DNA from 4 places in the Kitasatospora cystarginea genome. Region 2 is predicted to be linked to each of the others. Evidence: riboswitches for the same ligand, from Rfam matches in the RefSeq annotation. Region 2 holds a riboswitch; each other region holds the start of a gene.
The links. A riboswitch is a leader RNA that binds a small molecule or an ion and turns the genes downstream of it on or off. The one in region 2 is predicted to bind cobalamin.
Positions count from the first base shown of each region.

Region 1: linked by a shared signal. The riboswitch ahead of ABD369_RS22545 (ribonucleoside-diphosphate reductase subunit alpha) and the one ahead of metE (5-methyltetrahydropteroyltriglutamate--homocysteine S-methyltransferase) in region 2 are both predicted to bind cobalamin.
Region 3: linked by a shared signal. The riboswitch ahead of ABD369_RS07025 (cobalamin biosynthesis protein) and the one ahead of metE (5-methyltetrahydropteroyltriglutamate--homocysteine S-methyltransferase) in region 2 are both predicted to bind cobalamin.
Region 4: linked by a shared signal. The riboswitch ahead of cobN (cobaltochelatase subunit CobN) and the one ahead of metE (5-methyltetrahydropteroyltriglutamate--homocysteine S-methyltransferase) in region 2 are both predicted to bind cobalamin.

Region 1 is NZ_BAAATR010000021.1:30,915-36,350, forward strand. Features, by position in the region: gene mctP (monocarboxylate uptake permease MctP) at 1-170, shown strand, start outside; gene ABD369_RS22530 (histidine phosphatase family protein) at 406-1,149, shown strand; gene ABD369_RS22535 (helix-turn-helix domain-containing protein) at 1,243-2,214, opposite strand; gene ABD369_RS22540 (GNAT family N-acetyltransferase) at 2,858-3,352, shown strand; cobalamin riboswitch at 3,406-3,563, shown strand; gene ABD369_RS22545 (ribonucleoside-diphosphate reductase subunit alpha) at 3,721-5,436, shown strand, end outside.
Region 2 is NZ_BAAATR010000007.1:73,784-79,219, reverse strand. Features, by position in the region: gene ABD369_RS10500 (GlcG/HbpS family heme-binding protein) at 1-385, shown strand, start outside; partial or broken gene ABD369_RS10495 (enoyl-CoA hydratase-related protein) at 1,258-1,857, shown strand; gene ABD369_RS10490 (cobalamin-binding protein) at 2,154-3,071, opposite strand; cobalamin riboswitch at 3,258-3,453, shown strand; partial or broken gene metE (5-methyltetrahydropteroyltriglutamate--homocysteine S-methyltransferase) at 3,629-5,436, shown strand, end outside.
Region 3 is NZ_BAAATR010000004.1:288,996-294,431, forward strand. Features, by position in the region: gene ABD369_RS07020 (cobyric acid synthase) at 1-783, opposite strand, end outside; gene ABD369_RS07025 (cobalamin biosynthesis protein) at 839-1,795, opposite strand; cobalamin riboswitch at 1,914-2,095, opposite strand; gene ABD369_RS07030 (alpha/beta hydrolase family protein) at 2,347-3,462, shown strand; gene ABD369_RS07035 (hypothetical protein) at 3,713-5,218, shown strand; gene ABD369_RS07040 (CDP-alcohol phosphatidyltransferase family protein) at 5,393-5,436, opposite strand, start outside.
Region 4 is NZ_BAAATR010000006.1:187,826-193,261, reverse strand. Features, by position in the region: gene cobN (cobaltochelatase subunit CobN) at 1-2,182, opposite strand, end outside; cobalamin riboswitch at 2,413-2,564, opposite strand; gene ABD369_RS09815 (cobalamin biosynthesis protein CobG) at 2,640-3,881, shown strand; gene ABD369_RS09810 (precorrin-8X methylmutase) at 3,878-4,504, shown strand; gene ABD369_RS09805 (precorrin-2 C(20)-methyltransferase) at 4,501-5,436, shown strand, end outside.

The sequences.
Region 1 (5,436 bases), on a different contig from region 2:
TCGGGTTCACCGCCTTCGTGCTCAACCTGATCGTCGCCGTCGCGCTCACCCTCGTTCTGCGGGCCGTCAAGGCCCCCGAGGGCGCCGACGAGACCAGCCCGGCGGACTACGGCGCCGAGGCCGGGGACAGGGCTCTGGAGGACGCCCCGGTGCCCGCAGCGGCGCACTGATCCGGGCAGGCGCACTCGGCGCCGAATCGTGCGCCCTGTGATCGCGCCGTCACCTCCGTCAACACTGGGGTGGCGGTGCGATCTTTTCGCGGCGCGAACCGTCCTTGGACCGGCCGGCGATGGGGGGGCGTGGGCGCCGCGGGCCCTATTGCCGGTCGGTCTTAGGCGCGACCATGGAGTGCGCGTGGCTCGCGCCTGCTCACCGAGTCACGGACACCAACGGGGAGAACCGGCCATGGCAGAACTCACCAGCGTCATCAACGGACACCGCCTCGCAGCATCCCTGCGGCCGCTGCCCTCCGTCCTGATCGCCACCCGGCACGGCGAGAGCACCGCCAACGTCGAGTTCAGGATCGCCGCCGAGACCGGCGCGCTGACCGTCCCGATCACCAGCCGGGACGCCGACATACCGCTCTCCCCGCACGGCCGGCGCCAGGCACGCGACCTCGGGCGCTGGTGGGCCGGCCTGCCCGTCGCCGACCGTCCCCGCGCCGTCTGGTGCTCCCCCTACGTACGCACCGCCGAGACCGCCCGGATCGCGCTAGACCGGGCCCGTGGCCTCGGCGCGGTGCCGGACTCCCTCGCGGTCAGGTACGACGAGCGGCTGCGGGACAGAGAACTCGGCGTCCTGGAGATGCTGACCGCCGCCGCGATCGAGAAGGAGCACCCCGTCGAGGCCGCCCGCCGCCGCAAGATGGGCGAGCTCTACTACCGGCCACCCGGTGGCGAATCGTTCCTGGACGTGGCCCTGCGGGTGCGCAGCTTCCTGCGCGACCTCTGCGAGGAGGAGGACGGGCGGGCGGTGCTGGTGGTGGCGCACGACTGCACGGTGCTGATGCTGCGCTACGTCCTGGACCGGCTCACCGAGCCCGAGTTGCTGGACCTGCGGGCGGTGAGCAACTGCTCGACCAGCCTGTGGCGCTCCCAGGCCGGCCGGCTCAACCCCGAGCACTGGAACTCGGTCGCCCACCTGACCTGACCGCCCAGGGCCGCCGGGCAGTTGCGCACCCGACGCCGCACCGGGCCGCCGGGTCGCTCACGCGCCTCGCCGCACCCGGGTGCCGTCCGCCGGTCAACCCCGGCTCCGCGCATCCGGCCAACTCCCCGCGAAGGCGCGGCGATACGCCTGCGGCGTCGTCCCGAGCCAGCGGCCGAAGTGGTGCCGGAGGGTGGCCGCGTTGCCGAAGCCGCAGCGGGCGGCGACCGCGTCCACGGGCTGACTGGTGCCCTCCAGCAGGCGCTGGGCCAGCAGCAGGCGCTGGTTGGTGATCCAGCGGTGCGGGGTGGTGCCGGTCTCCTGCTGGAAGCGGCGGGCGAAGGTGCGGGGCGACATGTGGGCACGGGCGGCCAGTTGATCAACCGTCAGGTCACGGTGCAGGTGCTGGCGCAGCCAGTCCAGCAGCCCGCCGAGCGAGTCCGCGTCACACACCGGCATCGGCCGGTCGACGAACTGCGCCTGCCCGCCGTCACGGTGCGGGGCGACCACCATCCGCCGGGCGATCCCCCGGGCCACCTCCGCGCCCTGCAGCTTGCGGACCAGGTGCAGGCAGGCGTCGATCCCGGCGGCCGTCCCGGCGGAGGTGATCACCGGATCGTCGTCCACGTAGAGCACGTCGGGTTCGACAGTGGTGCGCGGGAAGCGCCGGGCCATCTCGTCGACGTGCTTCCAGTGCGTGGTGGAGCGGCGCCCGTCCAGCAGCCCGGCGGCGCCCAGCAGAAAACTGCCGCTGCAGATGGACAACGCGCGCGCCCCGCGCTCGACTGCCGCGCGCAGTGCTTCGACGAGCGCCTCCGGATACTCGGCGCGCCGTCCGACCGCGGTGACCACGATCAGGTCCGCCTCGGCCAGCCGCTCCGGCCCGTACGGGACGTCCAGGCCGAAGCCGGCATGGGTGGCATGCCGCCCGGGACGGTCGGCAGCGAGGGCGAAGTCGTACACCGGCAGCCCGTCGTCGCTACGGTCGAGCCCGAACACCTCGGAGGCGACGCCGAGTTCGAACGGGTGGACCGGCTCCAGCACCACCGCGGCGACGTTCTTCAGCATCCGCCCAGGATGCCGTACGCCCTCGTCCGCCTCCGGGCCCCCGGCCCCACGGCGGCGGCCGTCGACCGCCGGGCCGTGCGCACCGCTCCGCATCCCCGCGCCCCTCCCTCGTCCGTCGCCCCTCCCCTGCCCGCCGTCCGGTGACTTCCGCCCCCGTGGCCGGCCGGGCCGCCGGCCACCGCGGCATCGGCACGCCCCACCCCGCGAGAGGCTGGCAGGATTTCGACGCAATCGGTCGTTTCCGCCACTCGTGACAGCGGCCCGCGCGGACGAGGGTGGAGGACATGACTCCCGAGACCCTCGCGACCTCGCTCGGCCTGATCGGCGCCATCAGCGGCTTCGGACTGCTGGGCTTCCTGATCGGCCGTGAGCTGACCGGCCGCGGCGGCGGGCCCGACCCGGGCGGCGGCTACGGCGGTCCTGATGACGGTCACGACGACCCCAACCACCCTTCGGCCCCGGTTCTTCCCGACCGCCCGTACGGCACCGTGCCAGCCGCCTCCGCCTTCCCCGCCAGCGCGTCCCTGCTCCCCACCGGCGCCCGCCCGGCGAGCCCTCCGTCCGGCGCCACACCCCTCGCCGGCACCCGCCCGCCCGCCACCCTGACTGCCGTGTGCACCCTCCCGTCGGGCACACTGTCCGGATGGGCATCCTCATCCGCCGCGCCCTCGAAGAGGACCTCGAAGCCGCAGGTGAAGTCACGGTCGAGGCGTTCGTGGGCGACGGTCACACCTCGCCGGACAGCGGCTACGTCCAGCTCCTCCGGGACGCCGGGCGCCGCAACGAGGAGGCCGAACTCCTCGTCGCGCTCGACCCGCACACCCGGCAGGTCCTCGGCTGTGTGACCCTCGCGGTCGGCGGCACCGAGTGGGCCGACATCGCCGAGCCGCACGAGGGCGAGCTCCGGATGCTGGCGGTCGGCGCGGCGGCCCGCGGACGCGGCGCCGGAGAGGCCCTGGTCCGCGCCGCGATGGCCCGCTGTCGGGAGCTCCGGCTGGCCGGGATGGCCTTCTCGACCCGCCCGGCGATGAAGGCGGCGCACCGGATCTACGAGCGCCTGGGCTTCGTCCGAACCCCCGACCGGGACTGGACGGCCGCTCCCGGGATCGACCTGATGGTGTACTCGATCACCTTCTGAACACCCCTCCCGCACAACCATGCGGTTGGTCCGCCTGCGACACACGGCACTACATGTGGTGCCGCATCGTCGGACCGCCACAACATGTATGCTCGCTCTCGCTGTCGAAGCAGGGGAACCCGGTGTGAATCCGGGACTGCCCCGCAGCGGTGAGCGGGCGGCTCTCCAGGCCCCCGCAAGTCCGGCTACCTGCCGACGGTGTGCCACACGGCTTCCCCGCAGATGCCTTGCAGCACCGCAGTACGTCCGGGCCTCGCGGGTGGGCCAGGGGGTAGAGAGCGCGCCGGTCTCCGGTCGTGCTGCACCTCCCTGCGCTCATGTCGGTCCGGACGATCCTCATCCGACGCCGCCGCCAGGAGAGAAGCGCCTTGACCATCGCTGCCTCAGTTGCCCTGCCTTCCCAGGGTTCCGCCGCCACCACCCAGACCGACCCCGGTGCGGCACTGCTTCGGCTCCTCACCGACCGCAGCGTGGACCTCCCCCAGGTGGACCCCGGCCACGTCGCCGCCGCCGCGCTGCGCGGCCGCCACGCCGGCTCGGACTTCGCCGAGCTGCGCGGGCTGGCTGTGGAGGCCGCCGCGTCGATGATCGCCGAGGACCCCCAGTACTCGAAGCTGGCCGCCCGCCTGCTCGCCATGGAGATCGCCGACGAGGCGATGAGCCAGGGTGCCGTGTCGTTCTCCGCCTCGATCGCCGTCGGCCACGCCGAGGGGCTGATCGGCGACGCCACCGCCGCCCTGGTCGCCAAGCACGCCGAGGCCTTCGACGCCCTGATCGACCTGTCGGGCGACGACCGCTTCGAGTACTTCGGCCTGCGCACCGTGCAGTCCCGCTACCTGCTGCGCCACCCGATCACCCGCATGGTGATCGAGACCCCGCAGCACTTCCTGCTCCGCGTGGCGGCGGGCCTCGCGGTGGGCGACAGCGAGCAGTCGGTGGCCGAGGTGGCCGAGCTCTACCGGCTGATGAGCCGCCTGGAGTACCTGACCTCCTCCCCGACGCTCTTCAACTCCGGCACCAAGCACCCGCAGATGTCCAGCTGCTACCTGCTGGACTCGCCGCTGGACAACCTGGACTCGATCTACAACCGCTACGCGCAGATCGCCCGGCTGTCCAAGCACGCCGGCGGCATCGGCCTGTCCTACTCCCGGATCCGCTCGCGCGGCAGCCTGATCCGGGGCACCAACGGCAAGTCCAACGGCATCGTCCCGTTCCTGCGCACCCTGGACTCCTCGGTCGCCGCGGTCAACCAGGGCGGCCGTCGCAAGGGCGCGGCCTGCGTCTACCTGGAGACCTGGCACGCTGACATCGAGGAGTTCCTGGAGCTCCGCGACAACACCGGCGAGGAGGCCCGCCGGACCCACAACCTCAACCTGGCGCACTGGATCCCGGACGAGTTCATGCGCCGGGTCAACGCCAACGAGGACTGGTCGCTGTTCTCCCCGGCCGACGTCCCCGAGCTGGTCGACCTGTGGGGCGACGAGTTCGACGCCGCCTACTGCAAGGCCGAGGCCGAGGGCAAGGCCGTCCGCACCATCCCGGCGCAGACCCTGTACGCCCGGATGATGCGCACCCTGGCGCAGACCGGCAACGGCTGGATGACCTTCAAGGACGCCTCCAACCGCGCCGCCAACCAGACCGCGCTGCCCGGCCGCACCGTGCACTCCTCCAACCTCTGCACCGAGATCCTGGAGGTCACCGACGACTCCGAGACCGCGGTCTGCAACCTCGGCTCGGTCAACCTCGGTGCCCACGTGGCCGACGGCGCCAGTGCCGACGACCTCGTGAGCGCGATGGACTGGGAGCGGCTGGACGCCACCGTGCGCACCGCCGTGACCTTCCTCGACCGGGTCATCGACATCAACTTCTACCCGACCACCGAGGCCGGCGCGTCCAACTCCCGCTGGCGGCCGGTGGGTCTGGGCGTGATGGGCCTGCAGGACGTCTTCTTCAAGCTCCGCCTGGACTTCGACTCCACCGAGGCCAAGCACCTCTCCACGCTGATCGCCGAGCGCATCATGCTCACCGCCTACGAGCGCTCCAGCGAGCTGGCCGAGAAGTTCGGCCGCCACGAGGCGTACGAG
Region 2 (5,436 bases):
GTCGATCGCCGCCGCGACCAAGGCCGCGCAGGCCGCGCTGGACGCGGCCCAGCGGGGCGGCCAGCACGTCTCGGTGGCCGTGGTCGACCGTGACGGCAATACGCTGGTGACGCTGCGTGGCGACGGAGCCGGCCCGCAGTCCTACCAGTCGGCCGAGCGCAAGGCCTTCACCGCGGTCTCTTGGAACGCGCCGACCTCCGAGTTGGTCAAGCGCCTCGCCCAGGCGCCGGGCCTCAAGGACATCCCCGGCACCCTCTTCCTGGCCGGCGGCGCACCGGTCCAGGTCAAGGGCGCGCCCGTCGCGGCGGTCGGTGTGGCCGGCGCGCCCAGTGGCGACCTGGACGAGCAGTTCGCCCAGGCCGGCGTGGCGGCCCTCGGAAAGTAGTCCGGGAGCGGGGAGCCGGTCTGGTCCCGGGCCGGCTCCAGCGCCGTTCGCCGGGACCGCCTCCGTCCGAGGCGGCGTGCGACGACGGGCACGCCCGCTGAGGCGAGGCCGAGACCACGGCCCGGGGTCACACGCATCCGAGGTTCGCCCGCCGCAGCCCGGGCCGGAGCACGCCGAGGAGGAACTGCCCGGCCCGTACGGCAGGGCGGTCCGCCGCCAGGTCGATCGAGTGCCTGCCTGGTGGCTGCTACCCGAGACCGGTCCGGCCGTGGTGCCCGGCCACCGATTCGGTCAAGGAGTATGGAACTCACGGGAGTTGAGCAAGAGGGTAATGCCAGCAGGTGCGTGAGGACCGAACGCACGGAGCGGTCACTTGGAGAAGTGCGTGCGGGCCGCGGCGGGCCGCAGGATGTCACCGACCTTCAGGCCGTGCCGACGGGCGGTGCCGCGCTTGAGCCGCTGCGGACGGTCCTCGTCCACGAGGACGCCGGGCGTGACGTCCGCGAGCGGGATGTAGAACTGAGGGTTCTACGCCGACCGATCCGGTGAGGAGAGCGTACCGGGGCAGCTGAGACGAGTGAAGGGGGCTAGGGTGGCGCGCTGTGCGGCTGGGCGAGTACCCGAGTGACCGCGGCGAGCGCGCGGAAGCCTGTACCGACATGGTTCTGACCTGCGAAAACGGGGTGCGGCTGCGACAATCGGGCGAGTGGCTTCGGCGGCCCGATACTGAGGTGGCCCACCTTGTCGTGCGGCTTGTGTCGGCGCGATCCAGAAGGGCTTCGATTCTCAGGTATGCGCGCGTAGATCAGGGTGTGGTCAGACTGATGCTGACTTTTGCTGACCTGACCTGATGGAATTGTCAGGTATGGCTCGCGCGTAGGGCAGCTGCAACCCGGGCTGCTCGGGAGCGGGCCGGGGACGCGACAGACGCCTACCTGGGCGACTGGTTCGCCGCCTGGGACCGCTTCGGCGCGCTGCGCAAGCCGGTCGTCGCGGCCGTCGCGGGCTACGCGCTCGGCGGCGGCTGCGAGCTGGCGATGCTGTGCGACGTCCTACTGGCGGCGGACACCGCGAAGTTCGGCCAGCCGGAGATCAAGCTCGGTGTGATCCCGGGCATCGGAGGTTCGCAGCGCCTGACCCGGGCGATCGGCAAGGCGAAGGCCATGGAGCTCTGCCTGACCGGCCGCATGATGGGCGCCGAGGAGGTCGAGCGGGCCGGCCTGGTCTCCCGGAGCGTCCCGGCCGACCAGCTGCTGGCCGAGGCACTGGCCACCGCCGAGACGATCGCTGCGATGTCCACCCCGGTGGCGATCATGATGAAAGAGAGCGTCAACCGCGCCTTCGAGACCAGCCTCGCCGAGGGCGTCCGCTTCGAACGCCGGCTCTTCCACGCCACCTTCGCCACCGCAGACCAGAAGGAGGGCATGGCGGCCTTCGCCGAGAAGCGCCCGCCGTCGTTCACCCACCGCTGACCCGCCGCCAGGGCGAGCCGCCCGATGCGGGGACGGCTCGCCGGCACGTCCGAATCCGCGCCGGCACCGCGCGCCGGCCACGAGAGCAGGAGGACAGTCCTCCGGACCCGGGGCACGACCAGCCCGACGAATCAGTCCAGCCTTGCCGCGCACCCCGCTCCCTCGGGGAGGTCCTGACTACCGCCAGGCACTGTAGGGCTGAGCGGGCCGATCGGCTCGGTGGCGTCCTCCCCGCCCCGGGCGGGGTTTCGCCCACCCGGGTCGGGCGGGGGTGGGAGCGCCCCGCGGAGCCGTCGCTAACGGGCCGGGCGGCGGGCCTCGTCGACGGTCACCGTGTCGCCCGTCCGGACGCCGTGCAGGATCTGGGCCAGGACTTCGACGCCGCGGACGACGCGGGGACCGGGACGGTTGAAGTAGGACGGGCCGTCGAGGATCCAGACCCGGTCGTCCCGGACGGCCGGCAGCTCGTCCCAGCCCGGCAGTCCGGTGAGCAGATGGAATTCCCGCTCGGTCCGGGCCGGCGGGAATCCGCAGGGCAGGACCAGCAGGACATCGGGCCGGGCGGAGCGCACCGCGTCCCAGGTGATGGGCTTGGTGTGCTCGCCCGCCTCGGCCAGCAGCGGGGTCCCGCCCGCGATCTCGACCTGCTCGGGCACCCAGTGGCCGGCGGGCCAGAGCGGGTCGAGCCATTCCACCGCGACGACCCGTGGTCGGGGCAGGCCATGCACGGCCGCCGCTACCCGGTCCAGCCGCGCGTGCAGTGCGGCGGCGACGCGGGCGGCGGTGGCCGCGACACCGAGTTCGGCGCCGACGTGTTCCAGGCAGGCGATGACCTCGGGGAGCGTTCGGGGTTCCAGGCTCAGCACGCGCGGGCCGCCGTCCAGGATCCGCACGGCCTCGGTCACTCCGGTGTAGGACACGGCGCACACCTCGCAGAGGTCCTGAGTGAGGACGACGTCGGGCGCGAGGGCGGCCAATTTTTCCACGTCGAGCGTGTAGAGCGACGAGCCCCGGTGGGCCGCGCCGCCGACGGCCTCCGAGATCTCCCGGCTGGTGAGCCGGTCGGCGTCGAACTCGGCAGCCGTCACCACCGGGATCCCCGCGACGGTGGCGGCCGGCCGGTCGCACTCGTGAGTCCGGCCGACCAGGGCCCCACCCAGACCGAGCTCGGCGGCGATGTCGGTCGCAGCAGGCAACAGGGAGACGATCCGCATGCGCCTAGCCTAGAGAGCCCGGGTCCAGGCCGTGGGGAGCACTGCGGCAGGGGTCGGTCGACGAGTACGGCGAGGTCCCGGACGGAGCACGGGCGGATGAGGGAGGATCCGACGCCGTCTCAATATGTGGGCGATTGAGTGATTCTCCAGCCGGATGCTGGCGGATTGGCTCTAGGCTGGCCGGTGCAGCTGGTTCGCCCTGTCCGCCAGGCAGGGTGTCGTAAGAGGGAACCCGGTGGGAATCCGGGACTGCCCCGCAGCGGTGAGTGGGAACGACCGCCGTCATACGCACTGGGCCCGGGTCGGGTTTGGGAAGCGACGGCCAGTAGGTGTCCGCCCTTCACGGGTGGGTGTGTCCGCGAGTCCGAAGACCTGCCCGCTGCCCGCCCGCGGACGATCCGCGTGTGGACATCCGGTGACCTCGAGGGCGGGTCGGCGACCATACCAGGCGGATCAGGTACGCGCGTCCACGGCGGCCGCCGCCCGGTTCGTCATCCCTTCGCGTTCTCGTGCCGTCGCCGGGCACTTGAGGAGACAGACTCGCGAAGGAGAGTCCCTTGACCACGAAGTCCGCAGCCGCGGCAATCGCGACCGTGTACGGCTACCCCCGCCAGGGCGGGGGCCGGGAGCTCAAGAAGGCGATCGAGGGCTACTGGAAGGGCGCGGTCACCGCCGACGCTCTACTGGCCACCGCCGCCGACCTGCGCCGGGGGAACTGGCAGCAGCTCGCCGACTCCGGCATCGAGGAGGTCCCCACCGGGGACTTCTCGCTCTACGACCATGTTCTGGACACCACGGTAGCCGTCGGCGCGATCCCGGCCCGCCACCGCGCCGCCGTCGACGCCGACCCGCTTGACGGTTACTTCGCGATGGCACGCGGCACCCAGGAGGTGGCGCCACTGGAGATGACCAAGTGGTTCGACACCAACTACCACTACCTGGTGCCCGAACTCGGCCCCGACACCGCCTTCACCGCGAACCCGGCCAAGGCCGCCGGCGAACTGGCCGAGGCCCTGGCGCTCGGCCACGAGGCCCGCCCGGTGCTGGTCGGCCCGGTCACCTACCTGCTGCTGGCCAAGCCCGCGCCCGGTGTCGCCGCCGACTTCGAGCCGCTCACCCTGCTGGACCGGCTGCTGCCCGTCTACGCCGAGCTGCTGGCCGACCTGCGCGCCGCCGGCGCCGCCCGGGGTGCAGCTGGACGAGCCCGCGCTCGTCCAGGACCGCACCCCCGCCGAGCTCAACGCCGCCGCCCGCGCCTACCGCGACCTCGGCGCCCTCACCGACCGGCCCAAGCTCCTGGTCGCGAGCTACTTCGACCGCCTCGGCGAGGCCTTGCCGGTGCTGGCCAAGGCCCCAGTCGAGGGCCTGGCGCTGGACTTCACGGGATCTGCCGCCGCCAACCTCGACGATCTCGCCGCCGCCGGCGGCCTGCCCGGCAAGCGGCTGGTCGCCGGGGTGGTCGACGGCCGCAACATCTGGATCAACGACCTGGAGAAGTCGCTCGCCACCCTGGCGACCCTCCTCGGCCTCGCGGACACGGTCGACGTGGCGCCGTCCAGCTCGCTGCTGCACGTGCCCATCGACGCCACCATCGAGCGCGACATCGACCCGCAGATCGTCCGCTGGCTCGCGTTCGCCAAGCAGAAGTCGGCTGAGGTGGCGCTGCTGGCCCGGGGCCTGCGCGAGGGCGCGGGGGCGATCGCCGCCGAACTCGCCGCCAACCGCGCCGACCTGGCCTCCCGTGCCACCTCGCCGATCACCCGCGACCCGGCGGTCCGCGCCCGCACGGCTGCCGTCTCCGAGGCCGACGCGCGCCGCGCCCAGGCATACCCACAGCGGGCCGAGGCTCAGCGAGCCAGGCTCGGGCTGCCGCTGCTGCCGACCACCACCATCGGATCCTTCCCTCAGACCTCCGAACTGCGCGTGGCCCGGGCAGATCTGACTGCGGGGCGGATCGACGCCGCTGCGTACCGGGAGCGGATGGAGGCGGAGGTCCGCGAGGTCATCGCCTTCCAGGAGAAGGCCGGGCTGGACGTCCTGGTGCACGGCGAGCCCGAGCGCAACGACATGGTGCAGTACTTCGCGGAGCAGCTCACCGGCTACCTGGCCACCCGGCACGGCTGGGTGCAGTCCTACGGCACCCGGTACGTGCGCCCGCCGGTCCTGGTCGGGGATATCTCCCGCCCGCACTCTATGACGGTCGACTGGTTCGGCTACGCGCAGGGCCTGACGGGTCGTCCGGTCAAAGGCATGCTCACCGGCCCGGTCACCATGCTCGCCTGGTCCTTCGTCCGCGACGACCAGCCGCTCGCCGACACCGCCCGCCAGGTCGCCCTCGCCCTGCGCGACGAGGTCACCGACCTGG
Region 3 (5,436 bases), on a different contig from region 2:
TGCCACCCGCAGGACGTCCCGGCCGACCGGCCCGCTCGCCTCCGCCCGGTCCACCACCGTGGTCAGGTCGAGCGAGTCCTCGGCGTCCAGCCACAGCCCGGAGAGCATCGGCAGGGTGCCGAGCACCGGGCGGCCCGTCAGCTGGCGCAGCATCTCCAGACCGGGCGCCAGCAGCCTGGCGTCGCCCCGGAACTTGTTGACGAACCAGCCCGCGACATGCCGCTGGTCTTCGGCCGAGAGCAGTGCCAGCGTGCCGTACATCGCGGCGAAGACCCCGCCCCGGTCGATGTCCCCGACCACCACCACCGGCAGTCCGGCGGCCGTGGCCAGCCCCATGTTGGCGATGTCCCGGTCCCGCAGATTGATCTCGGCCGGCGAGCCCGCGCCCTCGCAGACCACCACCTCGTACCGGCTGCGCAGATCGGCCAGGCACTCCAGAGCCCGCTCCAGCAGTACGGGCTTGCGCTCGCGGTAGTCCAGCGCGCCCACCTCGGCGACCGGCCTGCCGAGCAGCACCACCTGACTGCGGCCGTCGCCGCCGGGCTTCAGCAGCACGGGGTTCATCGCAGCCTCCGGCTCGATGCGGGCGGCCTGCGCCTGCATCGCCTGGGCGCGGCCGATCTCGGCGCCGTCGGCGGTGACGAAGGAGTTGAGCGACATGTTCTGCGCCTTGAACGGCGCCACCCGCACGCCCTGCCTGGCCAGCCAGCGGCAGATGCCCGCCGTGACCACACTCTTGCCCGCGTCCGAGGTCGTCCCGGCGACCAGCAGTGCCCCGCTCATGCTCCTCCGCTCCACTCAACAGTCCTTCTGCGGCCACTCGTTCCCGGGTTGCCGCTCACGACCGCCCCCGCCGCCAGGTCCACAGCGCCCGCCCGGTCACGGTGACCGCCAGCGCCAACGCCCCGACCCGTCGGGAGAGCTGACACGCCCGCTCGATGTCCGCCACCTCGACCGGCCGCAACTCCCCGCCGAGCACCGGCCGGTGCTCCACCCGCTCGCCGTACCGCAGCGTCCCGCCCAGCCGCACCCCGAGCGCCCCGGCGAAGCACGACTCGGCCTGCCCGGCATTGGGGCTCGGGTGCGCGGAGCCGTCCCGGCGCCAGACCCGCCAGGCGGTCCGCGGCTCGGGCGCGGCGGCCACCGTGAGCAGGGCGGTCAGCCGGGCACCGGGCCAGCCGGCCACGTCGTCCAGCCGGGCCGAGGCCCAGCCGAAGCGCAGATGGCGCGGCGAGCGGTGACCGACCATCGCGTCCAGCGTGTTGACGGCCCGGAAGGCGAGCAGCCCCGGCGTACCGGCCAGCGCACCCCAGGCCAGCGCGTTGACCACGGCGTCGGCGGTGTTCTCGGCCACCGACTCGACGACGGCGCGGGCGATCTGCTGCTCGTCCAGCGTGCTGGGGTCGCGGCCGCACAGGTGCGGCAGCCGCTCCCGGGCGGCGGCCAGATCGCCGGCCCGCAGCGAACGGCCGATCGTCCTGGCCTCCCGGGTGAGCGAGGTACCGCCGAGCACCGTCCAGGTCGCGGCGGCGGCCAGCGCCGCCTGCCCGTACCGGCTGCGCCCGAGCGCCCGCTCGGCGAGGTGCGCCCCGGCCGCGACCGAACCGACGCAGACTGCGGTGTACCCGGCGCCCGCCGCCCGCCGGTCGCGCCAGAGCGCGCGCTCCACCCGCCCGGCGGCGGCACCGAAGACGGCTACCGGATGCCCGCGCCGGGGGTCGGCGAGGACGGCGTCGGCCAGGTAGCCGGCGACACTGCCCAGTGCGAAGGCGGCGGCGCGGTTCAGGCGGGGCACGGTGCGGACACAGCGGCGGAGGCGGACCGCAAGGCGGGCACGGCCGGGTCGAACGGCGGCCGCACAGCGGCCAGGGCAGCCTGCATGGCGTGCGTGTCCTCACTCAGGGTCCGCGCCCTGGATCGACGTACCGGGGGCGAGAGTCTCCTGGCTCCCGGGTCGGACACACCCTCGGGCCTTCCAGCAGCCGGACGACCGGACCGCCGTGACCATGAGTCGAGCGTGCTCCCCGGTGACAGTGGCGGGACCGCGCCGGATTCGCACCGGCTTCCTCTGCATGCCTCCGTTTGGCTGAAAGATCCCACCACGGTCCGCGACCGGGAGTCAACAAACCGCGCGGAGGGCTTGATCACAGCCGTCTCGGCCGTCCACCGCCCACCGCGCGGCACACCGCACGGGGGTGGCGCCGGCTCCGCGGAGCCGCCCGGCTGCCCGCCGCCGCGAAGGCCCGGCCCACCGTCCGCACGGACGGACTACGCCCCGGTGGCAGGCCCGCCGTGCGGAGAGTGGACTGGAAGGTACCGCCCATGAAGGTCACACCGGGGAGCACTATGCGTTGGGGAACCGCCGCCGCCGTGGCGGCCACCGCAGTAGGAGCCGGAGCTGCGGTCATCCTGATCGGCCGCAGGGTGTCCGAGCGCACGGTCCGTCCGCAGCCCGGGAAGCCGGGCCTGGCCGCCACACTGCGGGTGCACGAGGTCGCCGCCGGACACGTCACCCTCACCCGGGCCCCGCAGACCGTACGCGCGGGCCGGTACGCGCTGGAGTGGGCCGGCGGCGGCCACGCGGTGGTCGGCGGGGTGCTGCGCACCGACATCCAGACCGTCACCCGCCGGCTGGAGCGTGCCGACAGCGGAACCCTCACCGTCGGCACCGAGGTCGAGCTGACCCCCCGGGTCCACCTCGGCGATCCGGCCACCGCCCTCGGCCTCGACTTCACCGAGACCGCCGCCCAGGGCGACCTCGGGCTGCTGCCCGCCTGGTACGTCCACGCCATGCGCGGCACCTGGGTGATCCTGGTGCACGGCCCGGGCGCCGACCGCACCCAGGCGCTCCCGGTGCTCCCGGTGCTGAACTCGCTGAAACTGCCGACGCTGACCGTGACCTACCGGGGCGACGCCGACGCCCCGCACCCACCGGACGGACTCGGCCACTTCGGTGAGACAGAGTGGCGGGACGTCGAGGCGGCCGTAGGGCTCGCCCTGGAGAGTGGCGCGGGACGGGTCGTGCTGTACGGCTGGTCGCTGGGCGCGACGATGTGCCTGTTGACCGCCGCCAGGTCCACCCGGCGGGAGTCGGTCGCCGGACTGGTGCTGGACTCCCCGATCCTCGACTGGCAGGAGAGCGTCCGCCGGGAGAGCGTCCGCGCCGGTGTCCCGGGTGTCCTCGCCGAGCTCGGCGCCCTGGCCGCCGAAGGCCGTACCAAGGTGGACCCGGCGGCCCTCGCCCGTCTCGCGGACGGTACTGACCTGCACCTCCCGACCCTGCTGCTGGGCAGCCCGGCCGACGGCATCGCACCGATCGAGGCCGCCCGCCGGCTGGCGCACCGCCGCTGGGACCTGGTGAGCCTGCACGAGGTGCCGGACGCGGAGCACGCCCAGCTCTGGAACGCCGACTCGGACGGCTACGCCGAGGTGCTGAGGCGCTGGCTCACTCCGCTACTCTGAAAACACTGTCACTCTCCGTAGATATTCAATCACATTAGCTGGAAGTGTCGAGGGTCCGGTTCCGGTGCGGATCTGGCGGATGGTCGATCGATTTGTTGGGTGCACGACAGTCAGAACAAGCCAACCATTCGAATGTCAAGCCCGGTTTGCGGGTTGTTGCCCGATCTCTTCCACCTCTTCACACCGGGCAGCCGAAGACGCGCCGAACCCGATGTGACAGAAGGCCGGTGCACGGGGAAGACTGCACGGCGTGACGTCTCGGAACCCGCGCGACCGTGATGCCCCGCTCCAGCCGACGATCGGTACCGGTGCGACGGTGACCCGTCTGCCCGGTGCGGCCCGCCGCGCCGACGGCGCGTACCCCGGCCACCCCGCCGGAGCCCGCCGCCGCGTCCCGGCACCCAAGCCGGGGCGCGGGAGAGTCCCGGTGCCCGACGGTTTCCCCGCTCCGGCCGAGCTCGCCCCGCTGGCCCGCCGGATGCTCGCGGACGCCGTACGGATCGCGCGCTGGGCCGGCGAGCTCGACAAGGTCGACCGCCGGGGCGAGCTGCTCCCCGAGGACGCCCGGGACGCCGGACACGCCCTGGCGATGACGGTCGGCGCCGCGGCCAAGGCCTGGGGTCAGGCCCTGCTGGTGGGCCTGGTCGAGCCGCGCGAGGGCGGCGCCGGGCCGGGCTGGCGGCTGCACGCCTGGGAGCACGACGACGAGGCCGTGATCCGGGGCTGGTCCGCGCTGTTCGACTCCTGGACGCTGGTCGCCCCCGTTCCGCCCGCCGCGATGCGCGGGGTCTTCGCCGTGCTCGCCGGGCAGGCCGTCGACCACGCGCCGCAGTTGCTGTCCTTCCTGCACCTGGTGGACGGCCCGGTCTCCGACGGCGAGCTGCTGGAGCTGCTCCGCCGGGGCCTGGACGAGCGCCGCCACGGCGTCGGGACGGGCACCCTGGCGCTCTCCCCGGTCCCGCACGCGGCCTCGGCCGTCTCCGCCGTCCGCGGCACCTGCCGCGAGCCGCAGGTGGACTCCCCGCCGGTCGCCCCCTCCGACGTCGCCGCCGTCCTCGACTGGATGCTGGACGGCCTCGCCGCCGTCGGCGCCCTGGTCCGCCGGGACGAGGCCGCGGAGCTCTCGCTGCTCGGGCACTGGGCCGTGCGCGCCAAGCTGGAGGAGATCTGCACGGTCGCCCAGACGGCCGCCGGGCACATCGAGCAGAGCGCCCTGGAGCTGCTGGACGCCTGCGCCAACTACTCCCCGGGCCCGGCCCGCGCCGAGTACCGGGCCTGGGTCGCCGCCCGTCCCGTGGACCGCGCGGTCGCCGAGCTGCTGGACGCCGCCCGGGGCGAGGACGCGCTGCTGCGCGGGCTCGCCTTCGAGGCGCTCCGGGTCGCCGGGGGCACCGCCGAGCAGGGCGTCCGGGCCGCCGTGGACGAGCCGGTGCTGCGGCCCTACGCGCTGCTCTGGCTGGCCGAGCAGTCGGACGAGGGGGTCTCCCCGGCCGATGTGCTCGGGGCGGTGGACGCCGCCTGGCTCTGGGTGGACACGGCCGCCGCCGTACTGGACCACGGTGAGACCGAGCTGCTGGTCGGCCATGTGGAGGGCGCTTCGGCGGGCGAGCCGGTGCGACTGTTCAACCGGGCCCGCCAGTCCGGCCACCCCCGCGCGGCCTCGGTCCTCACGGCCGTCGCGGGCGTCCATCCCGACCCCGCCGTCGCCCGCGCGGCCCGCCGCTCCGCCTTCAGCGTGCACCGCGGCGGCGCCTAGCCCCTCCGGGCGGCAGAGTGCCGGGTCCCGGGGAGGGACGGCCCGGTCCTCCGGGCAGCGGACGCTCGTGCCCCGGATTCCGTGCGAAGGCCCTCTGCAGGGTTCCCCGAGAACGACGAAGGGGCCCGGATCCTGTTCAAGGATCCGGGCCCCTTCCGGTGTTCAGGGTGGGCCTCAGCAGCCCCGCGACTCCGCGCGGCGGGCGCGCACGTCGCCCA
Region 4 (5,436 bases), on a different contig from region 2:
CGAGCACGATGTTGACCCGGTCCTCGCCGGCCGGCGCCTGGCCGAGGACGTGCAGGCCGTCCCGGATCTGGGCGTCCTTGACCTCGCACAGCCAGCCGTCGACGTGCAGCAGGAAGTCGTCGAAGCCGTCGTCCTCCGGGCGCTCGTCCAGGCCCAGGTCGTGGTCGAGCCGCGCGGCCTGGATCAGGGTCCAGATCTGGGCGCGGATCGCGGGCAGCTTGGCGGGGTCCATCGCGGCGATGTTGGAGTGCTCGTCGAGCAGCTGCTCCAGGCGCGCGATGTCGCCGTAGGAGTCGGCCCGGGCCATCGGCGGGACCAGGTGGTCGACCAGGGTGGCGTGGGCGCGGCGCTTGGCCTGGGTGCCCTCGCCCGGGTCGTTGACCAGGAAGGGGTAGACCAGCGGCAGGTCGCCGAGTACCGCGTCCGGGCCGCAGGCGGCCGACAGCGCGGCCGTCTTGCCCGGCAGCCACTCGAGGTTTCCGTGCTTGCCGAGGTGGATCACGGCGTGGGCACCGAAGCCGCCGTCCTCCTGGGACGCCGCGATCCAGCGGTAGGCCGCGAGGTAGTGGTGAGAGGGCGGCAGGTCGGGGTCGTGGTAGATGGCGACCGGGTTCTCGCCGAAGCCGCGCGGCGGCTGGATCAGCACCAGCAGGTTGCCGGAGCGGATCGCGGCCAGCACGATGTCGCCCTCAGGGTTGCGGCTGCGGTCCACGTACAGCTCGCCGGGCGCCGGACCCCAGTGCTCCTCGACCTGCTCGCGCAGCTCGGCGGGCAGCTCGGCGTACCAGCGGCGGTAGTCGGCGGCCGGGATGCGGACGGGGTTGCGGGCGAGCTGGTCCTCCGTCAGCCAGTCCTGGTCGTAGCCGCCGGCCGCGATCAGGGCGTGGATCAGCGCGTCACCCTCGTGTGCTGCTACTCGCCCGCTCGCCTCCGGGCCCTCTGACCCGGCGCCGACGCTCTTCGCTCCGGCACTCCCTCGTTCCTCGGTCGCTTGTCGCTCATCCCTTTCGGCACCGGCGGGCCCTTCGGCTCGGGGCGGGGAGGAGTCCAGCCCCGGCAGGTCGTCGCCGAGGTCCATGCCCTCCTCGCGCAGCCGGTGCAGCAGGCGGACCGCGCTGGCCGGGGTGTCCAGGCCGACCGCGTTGCCGACCCGAGCGTGCTTGGTCGGGTACGCGGAGAGCACCAGCGCCAACCGCCGCTCGGCGGGCGGGACATGGCGCAGCCGGGCGTGCCGGACCGCGATGCCCGCGACCCGGGCGGCGCGCTCGGGGTCGGCGGTGTAGACGGTCAGACCGTCCTCGTCCAGCTCCTTGAAGGAGAACGGGACGGTGATCAGGCGGCCGTCGAACTCGGGCACGGCGACCTGGGTGGCGGTGTCCAGCGGGGAGAGGCCGTCGTCGCTGTCCTCCCACTGGGCACGCGACCAGGTCAGGCAGAGCGCCTGCAGGATCGGGCGGTCGAGCGCGGCGAGCGCGCCCGCGTCCCAGGCCTCCTCGTCCCCGCCCGCCTGCGCGTCGGCCGGCCGGGTGCCGCCGGCCGCCAGCACGGTGGTGACGATCGCGTCGGCCTGGCCGAGTTCGGCGAGCAGTTCGGGCTCGGCGCCGCGCAGCGAGGCGCAGTACAGCGGCTTCGGGCGGCCGCCCTGGTCCTCGATCGCCTGGCACAGGGCCTCGACGAAGGCGGTGTTGCCGCTCATGTGGTGGGCGCGGTAGTAGAGCACCGCGACGACGGGGCCCTCGGCGGTCCGCGGGGTGCGCTCCAGGGGGCCCCAGGCCGGGGCCGAGACGGGCGGGGTGAAACCGTGGCCGGTCAGCAGCACGGTGTCGGAGAGGAAGGCGCCGAGCTCGGCCAGGTTGGCCGCGCCGCCGTGCGCCAGGTAGGCGTGCGCCTCGGCTGCGATCCCGGCGGGGACGGTGGACAGCTCCATCAACTGGGCGTCCGGCGCCTGCTCACCCGTCAGCACGACCACCGGGCGCGGGCCGGCCAGCAGCGCGTCCAGGCCCTCCTGCCAGGCGCGGCGGCCGCCGAGCAGCCGGACGACCACCAGGTCGGTGCCCTCCAGCAGCGCGGGCAGGTCCTCGGCGGTCAGCCGGGCCGGGTTCCCGAGGCGGTAGCGGACCGGGCCCGCACAGGCGCGGGCGCTCAGCAGGTCGGTGTCGGAGGTGGAAAGCAGCAGGATCACGCGACGGCCCTCCCGGCCAGGTCGGCGCCCCGTGCCGAAAGGTGTGCCGCGCGCGGCCGAGCCGCTGGTTGGTGCTCTGAGAGCGCTGAGCGACAGCCGACCGGCGATGGAGGGAGCGCAGGAGTGATGGGTGCCAGCGGCTCAGCCCGCCCGTCGAGCGGGCGGGACGCAGCAGCGCGTGCGGGCATGCGGCAGCGCACAGGTCTCAGGCCTTCCTCGGGGTCCGCGCCCCGGGCTAAGGGAGGACGGCAGGAGTTCCTGGCTCCCACGGCGGTGAACCGTGGTCACAGTGGCGGGACCGCACCGGGTTTGCACCGGTTTCCTCCCCTTGGCGCCGTCGCTGGCGTGGACGGCCCACAGGACCGCCCGGGAGCATCGTACGGGGTGCGGCTGGGCTGGGGGAGTGTGATCTGTTCCGGGCGGTGCATCCGGAACGGCAATCTGTATGCTCGCCGCCATGCCACCCGTACCCGACTCCGTCGCACCGGGCCCCGGTACGCCCGACCGCGGGCGTTCGGACGTCTGTCCGGGGGCCCTTCGTCTGCACACCGCCGACGACGGTTCCCTCGCCAGGATCCGCATACCCGGCGGGTTGCTGACGAACAGTCAGGCAGTGGTGCTGGCCGACGCGGCCGAGGAGCTGGGCGACGGCGCACTCGAGACCACCTCGCGCGGCAACGTCCAACTGCGCGGCCTGCCTTCGGACTCCGGTGGCGAACTCGGCCGCCGCCTGCGCGACGCCGGCCTGCTGCCCTCAAAGACCCATGAGCGGGTCCGCAACATCGTCGCCTCCCCGGCCGCCGGGCTGGACGGCCTCGGCCACGCCGACGTCCAGGACTGGGTGCGGGAACTCGACCGGCGGCTGTGCGCGAGCGAGAGCGCGGCCCGCCTCTCCGGCAAGTTCCTCTTCGCCCTGGACGACGGGCGCGGTGACGTCGCCGCACTGGACGCCGATGTGACATTGATCGCAACCGCAGGCGGCGGCGCCCTGCTGCGCCTCGGCCGCGCCGCCACCGCCCGCCCGGTGCCGCCCGGCGGGGCCGCCGAGCACGCGGTCCGCGCCGCCGAGGAGTTCCTGGAAATGCTGCGCACCAGTGGCGCCAAGGCCTGGCACCTGCGCGAGGTTCCCGGACTGCTCGACCCGGGCGCCGAACCGCTGCCCGCGCTGCCGGCCGCCACTTTGGCCCCGGGCGCACTGCCCGGCGGACTCTCCGTGGGCCTGCGCTTCGGCCGGGTGAGCGCCGCACGGTGGCGGCGGCTGGCCGCAGCCTCGGCCGGCGAGCTGCGGCTGACCCCCTGGCGCGGGATCGTCCTGCCGGGGGCGCCGGTCGACCGGCTGCCCGAACTGGCCGCGGCCGGCTTCCGCACCGCCCCCGGCTCGGTCTGGGAACGGGCCAGCGCCTGCACCGGACTGCCCGGCTGCGCCAAGTCGCGCGCCGACGTACGGGACGACGCCGCACGGGCGTTGGACGCGGCGCAGACCCCGGCCGCTGCCGGCCCACTGCCCGTGCACTGGTCCGGCTGCGAGCGGCGCTGCGGGCATCCGGCTGGGGAGTGGGTGGACGTCCTGGCCACCGGGCAGGGCTACCGGGTGACCCGCGTCGGCCCCGGGGTCGAGGCCCCGGGGGCGGGAGTGTCAGTGGATGTGTCGACGGAACAGATGGCGGAGGCGGTAGCCGAAGCCCGGAGGACCAAGTGATCGAGTACGAGAAGGACGGCGCGGCCATCTACCGCCAGTCCTTTGCCACCATCCGGGCCGAGGCCGAACTGGCCCACCTACCCGCCGACGTGGCGCAGGTCGCCGTGCGGATGATCCACGCGTGCGGCATGACCGACCTGGTCGACGACCTGCTCTGGTCGCCCGGCGTGGTCGCGAGCGCGCGCGCCGCGCTGCACGCCGGTGCGCCGATCCTGTGCGACGTTTCGATGGTCGCGAGCGGAGTGACCCGCAAGCGGCTGCCCGCCGACAACGAGGTGGTCTGCACCCTCTCCGACCCCTCGGTGCCCGAGCTGGCCAAGAAGATGGGCAACACCCGCAGCGCCGCCGCGATGGAGCTCTGGCTGCCGCGATTGGAGGGCGCCGTGGTCGCCGTCGGCAACGCGCCGACCTCGCTGTTCCGGCTGCTGGAGATGGTCGAGGCCGGTGCGCCGCGCCCCGCCGCCGTGATCGGCGTACCGGTCGGCTTCATCGGTGCCGCCGAGTCCAAGGAGGCGCTGGCCGCGCACCCGTCCGGCCTGGACCACCTGGTGGTACGCGGCCGGCGCGGCGGCAGTGCGATCGCCGCGGCGGCCATCAACGCGATTGCGAGTGAGGAAGAGTGACGGAACATCAGGAGAACGGGGCCGGGCGGCTGTACGGCGTCGGCCTCGGCCCCGGCGACCCGGAGCTGGTGACCGTCAGAGCCGCCGCGCTGATCGGCCGGGCGGACGTGGTGGCGTACCACAGCGCCCGGCACGGCCGTTCCATCGCCCGCTCGATAGCCGGGCCCTACCTGCGCGGCGACCAGATCGAGGAGCAGCTGGTCTACCCGGTCACGGTCGAGTCCACCGACCACCCCGGCGGCTACCGGGGCGCACTGGACGAGTTCTACGAGGAGGCCGCCGCCCGGCTGGCCGTCCACCTGGACGCGGGCCGGACCGTCGTCGTACTGGCCGAGGGTGACCCGCTGTTCTACGGCTCGTACCAACACATGCACAAGCGGCTGGCACACCGCTACCCCACCGAGGTGGTGCCCGGGGTGACCTCGGTGAGCGCCGCCGCCGCACGGCTGGGCACGCCGCTGGTCGAGGCCGACGAGGTGCTGACCATCCTGCCCGGCACCCTCCCCGAGGAGGAGCTGACCGCGCGTCTGGCCGCCACCGACTCCGCCGTGGTGATGAAGCTGGGCCGCACCTTTCCGACCGTACGGCGGGCGCTGGAGCGGTCCGGTCGGCTGGCCGAGGCCCGTTACGTCGAGCGGGCCACCATGGCCGGGGAGCGCACCGCGCCGCTGGACGAGGTCGACCCCGAGACGGTTCCGTACTTCTCGGTCGCCGTGCTGCCCAGTCGGATCGGGCGTACGTCCGCCGAGTCCGGGCAGCCCGCCGAGTCCGGGAAGTCCGTCGCGGGCGAGGACACGGGCGAGGACACGGGCGAGGACGCGGGCGAGGTCGTGGTGGTCGGTCTCGGACCGGCCGGGCCGCTCTGGCTGACCCCCGAGGCGCGCGGTGAACTCGCCGCCGCCACCGACCTGGTGGGCTACACCACGTACCTC